Regions from separate parts of the Buttiauxella cochleicola genome, predicted to be linked through region 1. Evidence: predicted binding sites of a transcription regulator. Region 1 holds the regulator's gene; the other holds the start of a gene.
The links. Region 1 encodes PurR, which represses purine synthesis genes. Its sites were predicted from a motif close to CANGCAAACGTTTGCNTG; they were not measured.

Region 1 (7,647 bases):
TTTGCGTGGTGCAGTGAGTGAATATGACGCGCTACACGCAATTTTTAAAATGGTGCGCAAAGGCATTAAAGACAGCGGTTGTAACCGCGCGATCATGGTCGCCCATAATGCGACATTCGATCACAGCTTTATGATGGCAGCGGCAGAACGTGCTTCATTAAAACGTAACCCGTTCCATCCATTTGTGACCTTTGACACTGCCGCACTAAGCGGGTTAGCACTGGGCCAGACGGTGCTCGCCAAAGCATGTATCGCCGCTGGCATGCCATTTGACAGCAGCCAGGCGCACTCGGCTCTATATGATACTGAGCAAACCGCCGAGCTTTTTTGCGAAATCGTTAACCGTTGGAAACGTTTAGGCGGCTGGCCTTTACCGCTGCCAGCGGACCCCGAATCCTGAGCATAAAAAAAGCGACTTTGATAAGTCGCTTTTTTATTTCTGGCAATTACTTAGTCCAGTTGCAAATTACTCTGCGTCTGGCTCTTCAGATTTGTGTTTGGCAGCAGATTCTTTAATCAGTGTCTGCAACTCGCCACGCTGATACATCTCAATAATGATGTCGCAGCCGCCAACCAGTTCACCATCAACCCACAGCTGCGGGAAAGTAGGCCAGTTAGCGTATTTTGGCAGCTCAGCACGGATGTCTGGGTTCTGTAAAATATCAACGTACGCGAAACGCTCACCACAAGCGGATAGCGCCTGCACAGCCTGGGCGGAGAAGCCACAGCTAGGCAGTTTCGGAGAACCTTTCATATAAAGAAGAATTGGGTTCTCAGTAATCTGTTGTTGGATTTTTTCAATAGTGCTCATTGCTTGCTTCCTCAAACCAAGTACTGGCATTAGTCTGCCATTGTAGCGATTGACGCCCTCTCCAGAAAACACCATTTTTTAAAGGGTTTTTCTGTCATACGCGATGGAGGGACAACATGTATTAAGAATAACACTTTTCCCGCCACTGAAAATCAGCAAATGACCCTATGCCTGATCAATAAATAGCCTTACAACCATTAGTTTGGTTAATTTTTTTGCGTCCGGTAACGAAACAGCAAGGCGAATAGTAAAAGGTTATTAACTTTATCGTGGTTAATAGATTAGAATCGGCGGGTTTCGCAAAATCATACACGGGCATGATGGTTTTTCTCATGCATTCATTTTCACCAGGGGATTGTCGAGTGGCGCGGATAACAAAAATTTCTATCACGCTCTGTGCTCTGCTATTTACCTTGCCGTATACACCATTGACGCAGGCGTCTGAGCACGCTCGTCCCGTGGCTGCGCAAAAAGCGCACGTTGTGAAAAGCACAACGAAGAGCACAGAAAAGAGCAGTAAGAGTAAAACCACCACCGCCAGCAAAAAAAGCACCACCTCAGTCAAAACAGCCAGCAAGAAAAAAGAAGCAACTGCCGCAAAAAGTAAAACTGCCAAAAATGCCAGCAGCGCTAAAACAAAGAATCTTGCAAAAAACTCCCGCAATAAAACCTCTAAGCTCGCAAAAGCTCAGCCTGTTACTTTCACCGAAAAATGCAGCAAGCCACGTAAAGGCCATAAAGCGCATTGTGTAAAAGTTAAATCAGAGCAGCCAACGACGATTGCTGCGGCGCATAAAGTCCGTGTGCAAAAAGCACAAAAAACGGCAATGAATAAATTGATGGGCCAGATTGGTAAACCGTATCGTTGGGGTGGCACCTCGCCGGTTACCGGTTTCGATTGTAGTGGTCTGGTTTACTACGCATACAAAGATTTAGTGAAGTTCCGTATTCCTCGTACCGCTAATGAGATGTATCACCTGCGTGATGCCTCATCTGTAGATCGTGGGGAATTGGAAACTGGCGATTTGGTCTTCTTCCGCACCCAAGGTCGAGGCACCGCTGACCATGTTGGCGTGTACGTGGGCAACGGTAAATTTATTCAGTCACCGCGTACCGGGCAGGATATCCAGATCACCTCATTGAGCGAAGACTACTGGCAGCGCCACTATGTCGGTGCCAAACGCGTTATGACCCCTAAAACCATTCGTTAAACGCTCTTATTAGAAAACCTGCACCTGCCCTTCCCTGGGCAGGTGAGTTCCCTCTTTTGCTTATCCTTTCAATTTGTTACCCTAAACCCGCACTAAAAGTGATGTTTAACAATAGATACCCAAATTAATTCGAGTTGCATCGCAGCCAACAAAGATGCGGCTCGAAGTATGAAGGGTAATAAGGAGTCAGCAATGTCGTTCGAACTACCTGCACTACCATATGCAAAAGATGCTTTAGCACCGCATATCTCCGCCGAAACTCTGGAATACCATTACGGTAAACACCATCAAACCTATGTCACTAACCTGAACAATCTGGTTAAGGGCACCGCGTTTGAAGGTAAAACTCTCGAAGAGATCGTTCGTACTTCCGAAGGTGGCGTGTTTAACAACGCAGCTCAGGTTTGGAACCACACCTTCTATTGGAATTGCCTGGCACCAAATGCAGGCGGTGAACCAACTGGGGAGCTTCTGGAAGCCATTAATAAGTCGTTTGGGAGCTTTGCTGAGTTTAAACAGCAGTTCACTGATGCGGCTATTAAAAACTTTGGCGCTGGCTGGACCTGGCTTGTCAAACAAGAAGATGGCGCTCTGGCGATTGTCTCTACCTCAAACGCGGGTACCCCATTAACAACAGCGGCAACACCGTTATTGACTGTGGATGTGTGGGAACATGCGTACTACATCGACTACCGCAATGCTCGTGCTGGCTATCTTGAGCATTTCTGGGCGTTGGTGAACTGGGAGTTTGTTGCTAAGAATCTGGCAGCATAAAACCAAAAAGATATGGGCCGCGATTGCGGCCCATTTTAATCAGAGCGATGTATCAATGCAGTACGGCGGTTAACGCGCCACACACAATCAGAGCCAAAACAACAACCGTGGTCATGATTGAAAATTTCAGATCGGTACTCATTAGCAAACTCCTTTTATTACCCTACAATCGGTGTGTCGGATTGATTTTCCCACAATCAGACATAAAAATCCCCCTGGTTTTAACCTGATATCGCTTTTCCCTCTTTCACTTTTCTCCAGGATAGGCCAAAATCCCACGCTAATTTGTTGCGTACCATCTATTCAACGCCCTCCTCCCGTTTTATGTCGCAATCCCGGCATACCTGCAACCTTAACGTTGCCTCAGGAGTTAGCGTACGCAAACGTTTAACACATTGGTTATCAGGGGTTTACGATATGGCCCGGAGTGAAATTTAATGGCGACAATCAAGGACGTAGCGAAGCTCGCAAACGTTTCCACTACAACCGTATCACATGTGATTAACAAGACCCGTTTTGTGGCGGAAGAAACACGCAATGCGGTCTGGGCAGCAATTAAACAATTGCATTATTCGCCTAGCGCCGTCGCACGTAGCTTGAAAGTTAATCACACCAAAACGATTGGTTTGCTAGCCACTTCTAGCGAAGCACCCTATTTTGCCGAGATAATCGAAGCTGTCGAAAATAGCTGCTTTGAAAAAGGCTACACCCTGATTTTGGGTAATGCGCACAATAATTTCGAAAAACAGCGCGCCTATTTATCCATGATGGCGCAAAAACGCGTCGATGGGCTGTTGGTGATGTGTTCTGAATACCCGGAATCATTACTGACTATGCTTGAAGAGTATCGTCACATCCCAATGGTTGTGATGGACTGGGGCGAAGCCCGCGCGGATTTCACCGACTCCGTTGTCGATAATGCCTTCCACGGTGGCTATCTGGCTGGCCGTTATTTGATTGAGCGTGGTCACCGCGAAATTGGTGCAATTCCCGGTCAAATGGAACGTAATACCGGTGGCGGCCGCCATGCTGGTTTTATGAAAGCGCTGGAAGAGGCTGGTATCGCTATTCCTGAGAACTGGATTGTGCAGGGTGACTTTGAACCTGAGTCAGGCTACCGCGCCATGCAGCAGATAATTGGGCAGTCCCATCGCCCTACCGCGATATTCTGCGGCGGTGACATTATGGCGATGGGCGCAATTTGTGCTGCTGATGAAATGGGTTTACGCGTGCCGCAAGATATTTCCATTATCGGCTACGACAACGTGCGTAACGCGCGTTACTTCTCACCGGCATTGACCACCATTCATCAGCCGAAGGATTCACTGGGTGAAACAGCATTCAATATGCTGCTGGATAGAATCGTCAATAAACGCGAAGAGTCGCAGTCGATTGAAGTACATCCACGCTTAATTGAACGCCGTTCAGTGGCAGATGGTCCATTCCGCGATTATCGTCGCTAAAAACAGTCAATGGAGCCTGCCTAAGCAGGCTCCTGCAACCACTCCTGATTCATCGTCTCACTATCCCCCAAATACTCCAACAACCAGGCCAAAGCTGGCGAAGCATCATTTTGCCGCCATGTCAGGCAACATGCCGCGTCCGGGAATGGGTTATCGAGCGTCAGCTCACTCCACTGCCCCGAAGCTAACCACGGCTTTGCTATATGCAGCGGCACCATACCAATACATAAACCCGCGCTAAGACAATCAGAGCCAGATTCCCAGTCTGGAACCACAACTCGACGCTGATTATCCAAAAGCCAGGTAATGCGCTTCGGTAGCGAGCGGGAAGTATCTTCCAGTACTAACGACGGCCAGGCCCGTAGATCATCATCACTTAAGGTTCCGCCCTGCTGTGCCAGCGGGTGATTTGATGACACCACACAGCGCCAACTCAACGTCCCCATATCGCGGAACGCATAACGCCCCCCGACGGGAATAGCTTGTGTCGCACCAATCGCGACTTCAACTCGCCCATCAGCCAGCGCATCCCACACGCCGTTAAACACTTCCTGGAAGATACGCAGTTCGATATCCGGAAAATGACGATAAAAATCCAACACTAACTGACGTGTTCGTTCAGGTTTAACGATGTTATCGACTGCAATCGCCAGGTGCCCGCGCCATCCATTTGCGATCTGTTGACACTGCTGCCGTGTCGTCATCATTTTTTTGATAACAGAACGGCCTTCTTTCAGGAAAAAGACGCCAGCGGGGGTTAATTCAACATCACGATGGCGACGTTCGAATAACGGAACCGCTAACCAATCTTCCAGTTGCCGTACCGTATAGCTGATAGCTGACGGAACGCGGTGCAACTCTTGTGCTGCACCACTGAAGCTGCCATTGCGCGCTACCGCATCTATCACTTCCAGCGAATATTCTGACCACATTTCTCTGCTCACAAATTTTTTGAACGCAACCTACAAATATTAGCGTTTCACAAGCCTATTTGCACTCCGTACACTCTTGCAGCGATCAACCTGCAAGATAAAACAAGAGAAAATTATGCAACCATCAAAAGGATTTCTTATCTGGCTGGCTGGATTAAGTGTTCTGGGCTTCCTTGCCACAGACATGTATCTGCCTGCTTTCGCTGCCATTCAGCAAGATTTACAGACCGATGCCTCCGCCGTCAGTGCGAGCCTGAGCCTGTTCCTTGCGGGCTTTGCGTTTGCCCAGTTAATGTGGGGGCCGCTGTCAGACCATTTCGGACGTAAACCAGTTTTGCTGGCAGGTCTAAGTCTGTTCGCCGTCGGTTGTATTGGAATGTTGTGGGTAGAAAGTGCTACTGCTCTGCTGGTGCTGCGCTTCGTTCAGGCCGTTGGTGTTTGTTCTGCCGCGGTAAGCTGGCAGGCACTGGTGACCGATTACTACCCGGCAAACCGTGCAAATCGCATTTTTGCAACGATTATGCCGCTGGTTGGTCTATCTCCAGCACTGGCTCCACTGTTGGGTAGTTGGATTTTGACCCACTTTGACTGGCAGGCGATTTTCGCCACACTATTTGCCATCACGCTGGTGCTGATGATACCAACTCTGCGCCTGAAACCACGTACCCAGCATCACCCGCAAACAGAAGACAACAAAGTCAGCTTTATGTCGTTGCTGCGTAATCGCGTGTATAGCGGCAACGTGTTGATTTATGCGGCCTGCTCCGCAAGCTTCTTTGCCTGGCTGACCGGTTCCCCGTTCATTCTGAATGATATGGGCTACAGCCCGGCGGCGATTGGCCTGAGCTATGTGCCACAAACTATCGCCTTCCTGATTGGTGGTTACGGCTGCCGTAGCGCACTGCAAAAATGGCAAGGCAAGCAAATGCTGCCGTGGTTGCTGGCGTTATATACGTTGAGCATTTTCGGCACCTGGGCGGTTGCGGTAAGCGGCCACGCCACACTCACGTTATTGCTGATTCCGTTCTGTGTAATGGCGATTGCCAACGGTGCGATTTACCCAATCGTGGTTGCTTCCGCACTGTTGCCTTTCCCGCAAGCCACGGGTAAAGCCGCTGCGCTGCAAAACACGCTGCAATTGGGCCTGTGCTTCCTGGCAAGTTTGATGGTGTCGTGGTTGGTCGCTACACCACTGCTTACAACCACCAGTGTCATGTTGGTAACAATTGTTCTGGCCATGCTGGGTTATCTGCTTCAGCGTCGTAAAAATGCCGAGGTCTGGCAACCGGCTGAATCGGATGCACATTAAGATTAAAATTGCTCAGCCTCAACATGGTTAGCTTGCTAAGAATATGTGATTGAATCACCGCTTAAGCGAGCCTATACTCATAAACGGCTCAACAAATAACACCATAATAATCACATTAAAACGGGAGCCTCTTGGCTCCCGTTTTTGTTTTACATCTGTTTTTTTGGGGCGCCAAGCCCCCTTTCTCTGTTCTACGTCGGATATCAGGCACACGGAATTTTCCGTGACATTTCTCACATGCCCAAAATAGCGTCTACGCTGTTTTAAGGTTCCTTTCACATTGGTGATGGAGAAGCTATGAGTTCATCGTGTATAGAAGAAGTCAGAATAAGAAATAACCCGTGGTATCGGATTGTGAACGATATGCTCACGCGTGCAGGGGTAGAAATTAATGGCCCACGCCCTTTCGATATACAGGTTAAGCATCCCGATTTTTTTAAGCGTGTTCTGCAAGAGGGTACACTGGGTCTTGGTGAAAGCTATATGGACGGCTGGTGGGACTGCGAACGACTGGATATTTTTTTCCATAACGCCATTCGCGCCGGACTTGAGCGGCAACTCCCCCACCATTTAAAAGACACGCTACGTGTAGCCGCCGCGCGCTTAGTTAATCTGCAATCCAAAAAACGTGCGTGGATAGTCGGTAAAGAACATTATGATCTGGGCAATGACTTATTTAGCCGCATGCTTGATGAACATATGCAATATTCCTGCGGTTATTGGAAAGACGCTACCACGCTAAGTGATGCACAAAACGCCAAGCTTAAAATGATTTGCGATAAGCTGCATCTTGAGCCAGGAATGACGTTACTTGATATTGGTTGCGGCTGGGGCGGTCTGGCAGAATTTGCTGCCCGGAATTACGGCGTAGCCGTTCATGGTGTAACCATCTCCGCCGAACAACAAAAACTGGCGCAAGAGCGTTGTGCCGGGCTTAACGTTAATATTGCGCTGCAAGATTATCGCGAACTGGATATGCAATTTGACCGCATTGTTTCTGTCGGCATGTTCGAACATGTTGGGCCGAAAAACTATGCCACCTATTTTAATGTTGCCGACCGCAATCTAAAACCTGACGGTATTTTCCTGCTACATACCATTGGCTCGAATAAAACCTTTAACGGTGTTGACCCATGGATAGACAAGT
Region 2 (7,647 bases), on a different contig from region 1:
TGGCCTGTACACCATTCAGGATCTTCTGCTCCACCTGCCGCTTCGCTACGAAGACCGTACCCATCTCTACCCTATCAATGACCTGCTGCCAGGCGTTTACGCCACGGTGGAAGGTGAAGTGCTGAACTGCAATATCAGTTTTGGCCGCCGCCGTATGATGACCTGCCAGATTTCTGACGGTACCGGCATCCTGACGATGCGTTTTTTCAACTTCAACGCGGCAATGAAAAACAGCCTCGCGACCGGTAAACGCGTGCTTGCCTATGGTGAAGCAAAACGCGGCACGCACGGCGCAGAAATGATTCATCCTGAATACCGCGTTCAGGGCGACCTCAGTACGCCAGAATTACAGGAAACGCTGACGCCGGTTTACCCGACAACCGAAGGTATTCGCCAGGCTACATTGCGCAAGCTGACCGATCAGGCTCTGGAATTGCTCGATACCTGCGCCATTGCAGAATTGCTCCCGGCTGATTTGAGTAAGGGAATGATGAGCTTGCCAGAAGCGCTGCGCACTCTACATCGTCCGCCGCCATCAATGCAGCTCGCCGATCTGGAGACGGGAAAACACCCGGCTCAACAGCGCTTAATTCTCGAAGAATTACTGGCACATAACCTGAGCATGCTCGCGCTTCGTGCTGGTGCTCAGCGTTATCATGCGCTGCCTTTGCATGATCATGACGATTTAAAAAACCGCCTGCTAGCCGCCCTGCCGTTTAAACCAACCGGCGCGCAGGAACGAGTCGTAGCGGAAATCGAGCACGATTTGGCGCTGGATGTCCCGATGATGCGCCTGGTACAAGGTGATGTGGGGTCTGGTAAAACGTTGGTTGCCGCACTCGCCGCGCTGCGTGCGATTGCGCATGGCAAACAAGTGGGCCTGATGGCTCCAACCGAATTGCTCGCCGAGCAGCACGCTAATAACTTCCGCCAGTGGTTTGCGCCGCTGGGCATTGAAGTGGGCTGGCTTGCTGGTAAGCAAAAAGGCAAAGCGCGTATCGCTCAACAGGACGCGATCGCCAGCGGTCAGGTGTCGATGGTAGTGGGAACACATGCGATCTTCCAGGAACAGGTGCAGTTCTCGCAACTTGCACTGGTTATCATTGATGAACAACATCGCTTTGGTGTTCATCAACGCCTGGCGTTGTGGGAAAAGGGCCAGATTCAAGGCTTCCATCCACATCAGTTAATCATGACTGCAACCCCCATTCCGCGCACTTTAGCGATGACGGCCTATGCCGATTTGGATACTTCGACCATTGACGAACTCCCACCAGGCCGAACGCCAGTCACCACCGTCGCGATCCCTGATACCCGCCGCAACGATATTATCGACCGGGTGCGTGGAGCTTGCAGTGATGAAGGCCGTCAGGCGTACTGGGTTTGTACGTTGATTGAAGAATCAGAATTGCTCGAAGCCCAGGCCGCGGAAGTCACGTGGGATGAGCTAAAAATCGCCCTGCCTAATCTGAATGTCGGCCTGGTTCATGGCCGTATGAAGCCACAGGAAAAGCAGGCTGTGATGCAGGCTTTCAAAGAAGGCTCAATTCATCTGCTGGTTGCGACAACAGTTATTGAAGTTGGTGTTGATGTACCGAATGCCAGCCTGATGATTATTGAAAACCCTGAGCGTCTGGGTCTTGCGCAACTCCACCAGCTTCGTGGCCGTGTGGGTCGTGGGGCGGTTGCATCTCATTGTGTGTTGCTTTACAAGTCGCCACTGTCGAAAACCGCACAGCTGCGTTTACAGGTACTGCGTGATAGCAACGATGGCTTCGTGATTGCTCAGAAAGATTTAGAAATTCGTGGTCCGGGGGAATTACTCGGCACGCGCCAGACGGGAAGTGCCGAGTTTAAAGTAGCAGATCTATTGCGCGACCAGGCGATGATCCCGGAAGTACAGCGCCTTGCGCGCCATATTCATGAACGCTATCCCGAGCAGGCAACCGCGCTCATTGAACGCTGGATGCCTGAAACGGAACGCTATTCAAACGCCTGATGGCTTAGCCAAAGATTGGCAGCATCAAATACATCTTGATGACCAGCGCGTTGACGATATCAATAAAGAACGCGCCAACCATCGGCACTACCAGGAACGCCATATGTGACGGGCCGAAACGCTCGGTAATCGCCTGCATATTGGCAATCGCCGTTGGCGTTGCCCCAAGGCCAAAACCACAATGCCCCGCAGCCAGAACCGCCGCATCGTAGTTCTTCCCCATCAAGCGATAAGTCACGAAAATCGCATACAACGCCATAAAGATGGTTTGTACGGTCAAAATTGCCAGCATCGGCAACGCCAGCGAAGCCAGTTCCCACAGCTTGAGGCTCATCAGCGCCATGGCGAGGAACAGCGACAAACAGACGTTCCCCAGCACGGAAACCGCGCGTTCAAATACCCGGTAGAAGCCAAGCAGTGAGAGCGTATTGCTGAGGATAACCCCAACAAATAACACGCAAACGAATGTCGGCAATTCGAAGCTGGTGCCTTGAATGAGATGGCCGACAAACTTACCGACCGTAAGGCAGATAGCAATCATCGCGATGGTTTCTATCAACACCATAGAGGTGATCATGCGCCCTACCGCTGGCTTTTCGAATGCGGTTGGATCAATGCTATCTTCTGGTGTGCCATCGGGTGTTGAGGAGTGTTTGACCAGATAACGCGCCACTGGCCCGCCAATCAAACCGCCCAATACCAGACCAAACGTTGCGCAAGCCATTGCCACTTCGGTGGCATTCTGGAAACCATAACGTTCGGTAAACAGTTTGCTCCAGGCTGCACCCGTACCATGCCCGCCTGATAACGTAATAGAACCCGCCAGTAAACCCATTAATGGATCAAGGCCCAACAGGCTCGCCATACCGATACCAATGGCGTTTTGCATGACCAGCAAACCCACCACCACCACCAGGAAAATACCGACAACTTTGCCACCCGCTCGCAAGCTAGACAGATTGGCGTTCAGGCCGATTGTGGCAAAGAAGGCGAGCATCAAAGGATCTTTGAGGCTCATATCAAATTCAAATTCCCAACCGACACTTTTTTTGAGTACCAGCAAGGCAAGGGCGATTAAGAGTCCACCCGCTACGGGTTCAGGGATAGTGTATTTTTTTAATAGCGGTATGGTGTGGACCATTTTTCGGCCCAGTAATAACACGAGAGTCGCAGCAACAAGGGTAGAAAGGGTGTCGAGATAAAACATAGAAGTGCTCCTGTTTGCGCATATTTCTCACAGACGCTTTTAATTATCCTTCACTGGAATTTCAGGTTCTAGAAAAGTCAGCAGCTGGATTTTAACCAAAAAACAGTCGAAAGTTATATAAAAAGCTCGGCATATACACTTTTTATCTTAGGAAACACCCTTAGCAAACGTTTGCTTTTGGCCTTCAGTCCGCTAAAATCACCGTTTTTTCGGGAGGGGATAATTTCTAATGTCTGTTAATGCTGTTGAGTCTGAAGGTGCGCAACCGATTGCCCACGCTAGTTCCAGTGAGTTGATTTACCGCCTGGAGGACCGTCCACCTCTCCCGCAAACTCTATTCGCTGCTGGGCAGCATTTATTAGCTATGTTTGTTGCGGTGATCACACCTGCGATGTTGATTTGCCAGGCTCTGGGACTTCCAGCAGAAGATACCCAACACATTATCAGTATGTCCCTGTTCGCATCAGGCGTGGCATCAATTATCCAGATTAAAGCGTGGGGCCCGGTAGGCTCTGGGCTTCTGTCTATTCAAGGCACCAGCTTTAACTTTGTCGCACCGCTGATTATGGGTGGCATGGCATTAAAGAATGGCGGGGCTGATGTTCCGACGATGATGGCTGCACTTTTTGGCACCTTAATGCTCGCAAGCTGCACCGAGATGCTTTTATCGCGCTTCCTTCACCTTGCTCGCCGCATTATCACGCCACTGGTCTCCGGTGTAGTTGTGATGATTATTGGTCTTTCCTTAATTCAGGTTGGCCTGACATCTATTGGCGGTGGCTATGGTGCAATGAGTGACCATACATTTGGCGCACCGAAAAATCTGCTGCTGGCAGGCGCAGTATTAGTGGTCATTATTCTTCTGAATCGTCAGCGTAACCCGTACTTGCGCGTGGCTTCGCTGGTAATCGCCATGGCAGTAGGTTACGCGCTGGCATGGGCAATGGGCATGCTGCCTGATGTTGCGCCATCAACCAATACTGACCTGATCATGGTGCCAACACCGCTTTACTACGGCCTGGGCATTGACTGGAACCTACTGATTCCGCTGATGCTGATCTTTATGGTGACCTCCCTTGAAACCATTGGCGATATTACGGCGACGTCTGACGTCTCTGAGCAACCGGTTTCTGGGCCACTGTATATGAAGCGCCTGAAAGGCGGCGTGCTGGCTAATGGCCTGAACTCTTGCGTTTCAGCCGTATTCAACACCTTCCCTAACTCTTGCTTTGGCCAGAACAATGGCGTTATTCAGCTTACGGGTGTTGCCAGCCGTTATGTTGGATTTGTCGTCGCGTTGATGCTGATTGTGTTGGGCCTGTTCCCGGCAGTAAGTGGGTTTGTGCAGCACATTCCTGAGCCAGTTTTAGGTGGCGCAACTATCGTGATGTTCGGCACGATCGCTGCCTCCGGTGTGCGTATAGTCTCCCGCGAGCCACTAAATCGTCGTGCGATTATGATTATCGCGCTGTCTCTGGCGGTGGGTATGGGCGTTTCACAGCAGCCACTGATTCTTCAATTTGCTCCTGACTGGCTAAAAACGTTGCTCTCCTCCGGTATCGCTGCCGGTGGTATCACCGCTATCGTGTTAAACCTGATTTTCCCACCTGAAAAAAATTGATGTACCTCACGCGCTGGTTATTTGTTAGCGCCAGCGCGTGTTACCCCTCCTGACAATCCCATCCTTGAGCTATAACGGTAAATGGGGCATAACACCCTTACCGAAACTTCATGGGATGGAAGACAATGAAATTTCTAGGAAAGCTGATCATAGCTTTATTGGTTGTCATAATAGTGGCACTCATAGCCGCTTATTTATTACTTCAAACTCGTTGGGGAGCATCCCAAATCAGTAGTTGGGTCAATGAGAAGAGTGATTACAATTTCTCTTTTGAAGTGATCGACCACAAGTGGGCATCGCCCACTCATGTCACGCTGACAAACGTCACCTTCGGACGCAAAGGCCAGCCAGCGACTCTGGTTGGGCAAAATATTGATATTGGCCTGAGCTCACGTCAATTTTCAGAGCCTTTGCACGTCGATACGATTTTGCTGCAAAACGGAACGCTAAATATCAGCCCCAATGCTGCCCCGCTACCCTTCCAGTCCGATATGCTGCAATTGAGCGATATGGCAATCAACAGCCCAAATACTGGGTGGGATCTGCACGCTCAACGCGTCAACGGAGGAGTAATACCCTGGCAGCCAGAGCAAGGTAAAGTGCTGGGTAATACTGCTGATATTCAATTTAGCGCCGGTTCCATGACACTCAACGGTGTTCCGGCTACCAACGTCTTGTTGCAAGGTGCGATTAATAACGAACAGGTGACGCTCTCAACCATCGGTGCAGACATTGCGCGTGGCTCGCTCACCGGTAATGCAAACCGCCTTGCCGATGGATCCTGGCAGATTGGCAGCTTACGGCTCAACGATATCCGCCTACAAACCAATAAATCCATTACCGATTTCCTGGCCCCTCTTGGCAGTGTCCCTTCACTGAAAATCGATAGTCTTGAGGTGACAGATGCACGCATGGAAGGAAAAGACTGGGCAATAACCGATTTAGATCTGAGTTTGCGCAACCTGACGTTGGCAAAGGGCGGCTGGCAAAGCGATGACGGGCGTTTATCGATGAATGCCAGTGATTTTATTATTGGTGCGTTGCAGCTAAACGACCCTATCGTGAATATCGATTTTAACCCGCAAACCGCTGTGATTCGCCAGTTCACTTCCCGTTGGGAAAGAGGCATGGTTCGCGCCTCAGGCGAATGGCAGCGCAATGAGAATAAACTGACACTTGATGAGCTGGTCTTTGCCGGGCTGGAATATACGCTGCCAGCCGACTGGAAAGCACGCTGGATAGAGCCTTTACCGCAGTGGTTAAACACGGTGACGATTAAAAAACTGTCGGCAAACCGTAATTTGATCATCGATATTGATCCCGCCTTCCCGTTCCAGCTCACCGCATTAGATGGCACGGCGAATAATCTCGAAGTGGTGCGCAATAGCCAGTGGGGAATATGGAGTGGGAACGCTACGCTGAACGCCGCGGCCGCCACGTTTAACCGCGTCGATGTTCGCCGCCCATCCATTTCATTGAATGCTGCTGACAGCCAAATATCTATTACAGAACTTAGTGCTTTTACTGGTGAAGGTATGCTGGAAGCGACTGGCGCTATCTCGCAGGCTCCGCAACGCAATGCGGCGATGAATCTGCGCGGGCGTGCGGTGCCAGTAAATGTGTTGCAGCAATGGGGATGGCCAGCGCTACCGCTTGAAGGCAACGGTAATTTGCAGCTTTCAGTAACCGGTAACCTTGCAGCTCAAACACCACTGAAACCCACGGTGAACGGGACATTACAGGCCACCAGCGCCGACGGAAAACAAGTACAACAGACCATGCAGAATGGGGAAGTACCCGGCGCATAAGCGCCGGGCTGTAACCCTTCAACTATTCTTCTTCGTTGCCGCCCTCTTCAAGCGGGCCAAAAGGTTTCGCGGGGAGAACCAGATACACACCTTCAAAAACAGCGCCTTGCGTATCATCACCGTAAAGCTCAACTTGCAACGCAACGCGAGCTTTGCGGCCACGCGCCAGGCGGTCGAGATCGCCGCTCAACGAACCTAAATCAGCAATCGCCCCCGGTCTTCCGGTGATCGGGCTGCTATATCGGATATGCGCATCAGCAAGAATAATCGTGCCGCCCAGATGGCGCTCCCGCAACATCAGCCAAATAAGTCCCCAGCCCGTCAGAGTCGCGAGCGAAAACAGGCTGCCGGCGAATAAGGTTTGATGGGGATTTTGGTTGCCCGCTTCTGGCATGGTGGTAATGAATTTCTGCCCGGTGTATTGCAGGATGCGCACGCCCATTTTTTCACTTAATGGAATGTGTTCGTACCAGGCCTGCTGCAACTGACCGCACCAGTCGGCGCGATGAAGAATGTCATCTAGCGAAGCGACGGGTTTTATCATCAAATAGTGGCGAATGGGCGTGGTCGAAGGCGTAGTAATTTCACCCTGATTCTCAAAGCCCAATTTGGCAAAGAACTCGACCGCATCTTCACGTGCGCTACATACCACACGTTTAACCCCTTCCTGGCGCGCGACAGTTTCCAGCGTCATTGCCACCAGCGTACCCAGACCTTTGTCTTGCACCGAGGGGTGAACCGCCATAAAACGGATCGCTGCTTCGTTATCAGCATTGATGTACAAACGGCCAATTGCGACCGGATTGCCTTCTTCATCTACCACCATCTGGTGGTGAGCTAAGGCATCCCAGGCATCGCGCTCGGAGCCTTTGGGTTGATGCAACGGCTTACGTAGCATCTCCCAGCGAAACTGGTAATAGAGCTCAAGCTCTTCTTCTGTTTGCGGTACGCGAAGGTGATACATACATGTACTCTCTCTTGTTACGCGGGACCGTAAAGGCTGCGAATTCAG

Region 2: LVQ79_RS18125 (nucleobase:cation symporter-2 family protein) is a predicted target of PurR. The motif match lies at 3,367-3,384, and genes of this name have one in related genera.

Annotation. Positions count from the first base shown of each region.
Region 1 covers NZ_JAJSOU010000001.1:178,482-186,128, reverse strand. Annotated here, with positions in the region: gene rnt (ribonuclease T) at 1-400, shown strand, start outside; gene LVQ79_RS00815 (Grx4 family monothiol glutaredoxin) at 467-811, opposite strand; gene LVQ79_RS00810 (C40 family peptidase) at 1,174-2,022, shown strand; gene sodB (superoxide dismutase [Fe]) at 2,215-2,796, shown strand; gene cydH (cytochrome bd-I oxidase subunit CydH) at 2,849-2,938, opposite strand; gene purR (HTH-type transcriptional repressor PurR) at 3,234-4,259, shown strand; gene punR (DNA-binding transcriptional activator PunR) at 4,280-5,191, opposite strand; gene punC (purine nucleoside transporter PunC) at 5,307-6,500, shown strand; gene cfa (cyclopropane fatty acyl phospholipid synthase) at 6,798-7,647, shown strand, end outside.
Region 2 covers NZ_JAJSOU010000015.1:19,387-27,033, reverse strand. Annotated here, with positions in the region: gene recG (ATP-dependent DNA helicase RecG) at 1-1,999, shown strand, start outside; gene gltS (sodium/glutamate symporter) at 2,004-3,206, opposite strand; gene LVQ79_RS18125 (nucleobase:cation symporter-2 family protein) at 3,436-4,827, shown strand; gene LVQ79_RS18120 (AsmA family protein) at 4,953-6,635, shown strand; gene fabY (fatty acid biosynthesis protein FabY) at 6,658-7,599, opposite strand; gene dtd (D-aminoacyl-tRNA deacylase) at 7,644-7,647, opposite strand, start outside.